One region of the Roseateles cavernae genome, then DNA from elsewhere that is predicted to be linked to it. Evidence: riboswitches for the same ligand, from Rfam matches in the RefSeq annotation. Region 1 holds a riboswitch; the other holds the start of a gene.
The links. A riboswitch is a leader RNA that binds a small molecule or an ion and turns the genes downstream of it on or off. The one in region 1 is predicted to bind glycine.

Region 1 (2,385 bases):
CAGAGCTCGCCGCTGCTCGGATGCAGGGCCGCGCCCTGCGGGTTGCGGTGGCCATAGCTCCAGATGCCGGGCCGCGCACCGGCGCCCAGCGCCGGATTGCCGGCCGGGATGCTGCCGTCGCGCTGGATGCGCACCACCTTGCCCAGGGTCTGTGCCAGGTCTTGCGCGGGGCTGCCGAGCTGGCGTTCGCCCAGCGTGACGAACAGGGTCTTGTCGTTGGAGAACACCAAACGCGAGCCGAAATGGCCGCCCCCGCTGACCTTGGGCGCCTGGCGGAAGATCACCACCACGTCCTGCAAGGCATTGCCGACCAGGCGACCACGCGCCACCGCGGTGCCGCTGCGGCCCGCTTCGGCGCCGCTGCCCGGCTCGGAATAGGACAGATAGACCCAGGACGCGCTCGCGAAGTCCGGGTCGAGCGCGACATCGAGCAGGCCGCCCTGGCCGGCCGAGACGACCGCCGGCACGCCGCTGATCGTGGCCAGCGTGCTGCGGCCATCGGCGCTGAGCAGCAGCAGGCTGCCGGCCTTTTGCGTCACCAGCATGCGGCCATCGGGCAGCAGGGCCAGGCCCCAGGGCGCCGACAAGCCGCTGTGCAGAGTCGTCAGCTGCGGCGCCGCAGCGGGCGGCGGTGTCGCCGGCGGGGTGGGCGCGGCGACCACCTCGCCGCCCCCGCCCCCGCCGCAGGCCACGGCAAAAATGACACTGGCGACAGCAAGACTCAGTTTGGACATGGATTCGAGACGCATCGTGAACTCCCGCACGGGGATGGCCCGCCAGCTTACTGCAGGCGACGGCCGCGGCGCCCGCGCAGGGTTGACGCCCCATCAGGGCCCCGCCTACACTGGGCCCCGGATTCAGGAGAGAGCATGCCCTCGCGCATGCCGCCGAAGGCGCAAGCTCCCATACTCGCTCAGGCCCCGTACTGGATCCGTCACAAGCCGAATGCTGGAGAGCGCGGTCCGCAAGGGACCGCCACCGAAGGAGCAAGGCGCACATCGGGTGATGGGCGCTGAATCTCTCAGGTATCAGGGACAGCGGGAGCGGCGCGCGTCAGGCGCACGCATGCCCGGGTTTCTTCCCTCCATAACCCACGTCCGTCTGGCGCTCAGCTCCTCCTGGAGTTCAGCATGCAAGTCATCGTTCTCGGCGCCGGCGTCACCGGCATCACCACCGCCTGGTATCTGCGCCAGGCCGGCCACGAGGTCACCGTCATCGAGCGCCAGCCGGCTGCCGGCCTGGAGACCAGCTTCGCCAACGGCGGCCAGATCTCGGTCTCGCACGCCGAGCCCTGGGCCAATCCGGGCGCGCCGCTGAAGGTGCTGAAGTGGCTGATGCGCGAGGATGCGCCGCTGCTGTTCCGCCTGCGTGCCGATGCCGCGCAATGGCGCTGGGGCCTGCAGTTCCTGCGTGAATGCACACCGGGCCGTACCGCCCACAATATCCGCAACATCGTCAGCCTGGGCCTGTACAGCCGCGCCAAGCTGCAGGCGCTGCGCGCCGCCACCGGCATCGAGTACGCGCAGCGCACCCAGGGCATCCTGCACTTCTACACCAGCGAGGCCGAGTACGAGGCGGCCCAGGAACCGGCCCGCCTGATGCGCGAGCAGGGCTGCGAGCTGGACATGAAGAGCCCGGACGAGTGCGTGGCCATCGAGCCGGCGCTGGCGCAGTGCCGCTCAAAGATCGTCGGCGGCAGCATGACCCCCAGCGACGAGTCGGGCGACGCGCACCTGTTCACGCAGGAACTGGCGCGGCTGTGCGCGGCGGCCGGCGTGCAGTTCCGCTACGAGACCCGCATCCTGGGCTTCGAGCGCAGCGGCGACCGCATCGATCAGCTCATCGTGGCCGATGCGCGCGGCGAGGTGCAGCGCCTGCAGGCCGACGCCCATGTGCTGTGCCTGGGCTCGTTCAGCCGCGGCCTGGCACGCGAGCTGGGTGTCGATCTGAACATCTATCCGGCCAAGGGCTATTCGGTCACCTTGCCGGTCACCGCGCCCGAGCACAGCTACCAGGTCTCGCTGACCGACGACGAGTACAAGCTGGTGTTCTCGCGCCTGGGCGACCGGCTGCGCATCGCCGGCACGGCCGAGCTCAACGGCTACGACACGAGCCTGAACCTGGCCCGCTGCGAGGCCATCGTGCGACGCACCCGCGAGCTGTTCCCGCAGATGAGCGACGGCTCGGGCGCGCAGTACTGGACCGGCCTGCGCCCCGCCACCCCGTCCAATCTGCCCTATATCGGCCGCAGCAGGATCGGCAACCTCTTTCTCAATACCGGCCATGGCACGCTAGGCTGGACCCACAGCTGCGGCTCGGGCGCGGCCATCGCCGACATCGTCGGCGGCCGCGTGCCGGAGCTGGATTACGCCTTCACGGCGGCCA
Region 2 (2,385 bases), on a different contig from region 1:
GACTCGACCACACCGGCCACATCCTTCTCGGCAAAGCTCGCGCCGACGGCGGGCAGGTCGACAAAGACCACATCGCCCAGCGCGTCCTGCGCATGGACCGTGATGCCCACGATGACCGTGCCGTCGGCTTCGATCTGGACCCACTCGTGGTCGGCGGTGTACTTGATAGTGCTCATGGGGTGCTCCGTGAAGTAGGGTGGTGCGACTGATCAGCCGCGGTAGTAACCGTTGGGGGTGAAAGGGGTGGGGCTGACGGTCATCGGCGTGCGCTTGTCGCGCACGATGGCCCAGACCTGGGTGCCCTGGGCCGCATGACTGCTGTTCAGATAGGCCAGGGCCACCGGCTTGTTGACCGTCGGGCCCAGGGTGCCGCTGGTGACGACGCCGATCTCGACGCCGGCCTCATCCACCAGCTTTGCGCCTTCGCGCACCGGCATGCGCTCGCTGCCGACCAGGCCGACGCGCTTGCGCGCGGCGCCGCCGGCCAGCTGCGCGTCGACCACGGCCGCGCCCGGATAGCCGCCGGCGCGCGCACCGCCGGCGCGGCGCACCTTCTGGATCGCCCAGGTCAGCGAGGCCTCCACCGGCGTCGTGCCAGTGTCGATGTCATGGCCATACAGGCACAGGCCGGCTTCCAGGCGCAGCGAGTCGCGCGCGCCCAGGCCGATGGGCTTGACCTCGGGCTGGGCCAGCAGTTTGCGCGCCAGGGCCTCGGCCTGCGCACCGGCCACCGAGATCTCGAAGCCGTCCTCGCCGGTGTAGCCGGAGCGGGTCAGGAAGGTCGGGATGCCGTCCAGCTCGAAGAAGCCGCCGGTCATGAAGGTCAGCTTGGCGACCTCGGGGTTCAGGCGCGCGAGCGCGGTCACGGCCTGCGGGCCCTGCAGCGCGAGCAGCGCCTGCTCGGGCATGGGAATCACCTCGCACTTGGTGCCGATGGTGGCTTGCAGATGGGCGATGTCCTGCACTTTGCAGCCGGCATTGACGACGACGAACAGGTCGTCGGGGCGGCGGCAGATCATCAGGTCGTCGAGGATGCCGCCCTGCTCGTTGGTGAAGAGGGCGTAGCGCTGCTTGAACACGCCCAGGTCGATCACATCGACCGGCACGATGGTTTCAAGCGCGGCAGCGGCGCCGGCGCCGACCAGGCGCAGCTGGCCCATGTGCGAGACATCGAACAGGCCGGCCGCGGCGCGGGTGTGCTTGTGCTCGGCCATCACGCCCGACGGGTACTGCACCGGCATGTCATAGCCGCCGAAGGGCACCATCTTGGCGCCGAGTTCGAGATGCAGGGCGTGCAGGGGGGTCTTGAGGAGAGCGTCGGCGGACATGGGAAAACTCCGAGGGCATTCAAACAGCCCACGCCCATCGGGGGCGCGGGGGGATGCCCTCGCTGTCCGGCTTACCTGAGAGATTGACCGCTGACGGTTCGCCAACAGCTTGCCCCTTCGGTGGACGGACTCGGGGCCCGCCTCTCTCCAGTGAGGAACGCCCGGTTCTGGGCGTTTTGTCAGTCCTTTTGCCTGAGCGTTCGCAGCTTGGGATCACCATCGCCACTGCGCCTTCGGCGGCTTCCGCTAGGAAGCTCTCTCCTGACCGGCGGCATTGTAGCCATGGTTTGAGCTCGCCGAGCTCGCGGCTTGGGATTCAGCAAGTCTTCATGCAGGGTGCATGAAATCTTCAGCGTCGCTGCCGACACTGCGATCACCCGGGAGATACCCGGGGACGCCGTCGATCGGCGGGTTCACAAGCAAGAAGGGAAGGCTTGAGCATGAAGTACCGCTATCCACACCGCGCCGCGCCGGGCGACGCCTGCGCCGGGGTCCTGCCTTGAGCGGCCACGGCCTGCTGGCGATGCTAGGCCTGGTGCTGGCCCTGGCCGACGGCCGACCGGCCTGCGCCGCCAGCAATGCCCAGCTGCCGGCGCGCACCGTGTTCGAGATGGCGGCCGCGCTCGACCGGCTGGCACCCGAAGAGCGCGATGCGATCCGGCTGCAACACCGTCTGCGGGCGCTCACGCCGGGCGAGGACCTGCGGCTCTGGTATGTCGAGCAAGGTCGGCGTGTCGACGTCCCCTTGCTGGCCGATGGCCGCTTCGAGCGCCCGGCGGCGCTGGCCAGGGCCGACGTCGCCGCCACCATGCATGCCAACAGGCCGCTGGATGATCTCGATCTGAACATCGATCTGCTGGTGCAGTTGCCCGACGGCCGGGAATTCCGTTACGCCGACCTGACGCGTGCTGCGGCGCAGATGAACGGCTTTGCCAAGCGCCAGGCCGGCTTCGCCGGCGTCTTCGCCCCCAAGGTTCACAGCCTGCAGTTCCGTTGCGAGCAACGGCCCGATTGCGCACTCACCGTGCATCTGCCGGCCGGTGCCCGGACTTATCTG

Region 2: it holds a riboswitch for glycine, as region 1 does, so the genes downstream of both, gcvT (glycine cleavage system aminomethyltransferase GcvT) here and ABGI63_RS06940 (D-amino acid dehydrogenase) in region 1, are expected to answer to the same signal.

What each region holds. Positions count from the first base shown of each region.
Region 1 is NZ_JBDPLH010000002.1:12,130-14,514, reverse strand. It holds gene ABGI63_RS06945 (PQQ-dependent sugar dehydrogenase) at 1-749, opposite strand, end outside; glycine riboswitch at 849-938, shown strand; glycine riboswitch at 939-1,048, shown strand; gene ABGI63_RS06940 (D-amino acid dehydrogenase) at 1,131-2,385, shown strand, end outside.
Region 2 is NZ_JBDPLH010000009.1:54,274-56,658, forward strand. It holds gene gcvH (glycine cleavage system protein GcvH) at 1-176, opposite strand, end outside; gene gcvT (glycine cleavage system aminomethyltransferase GcvT) at 210-1,328, opposite strand; glycine riboswitch at 1,381-1,489, opposite strand; glycine riboswitch at 1,499-1,602, opposite strand; gene ABGI63_RS20240 (hypothetical protein) at 1,828-2,385, shown strand, end outside.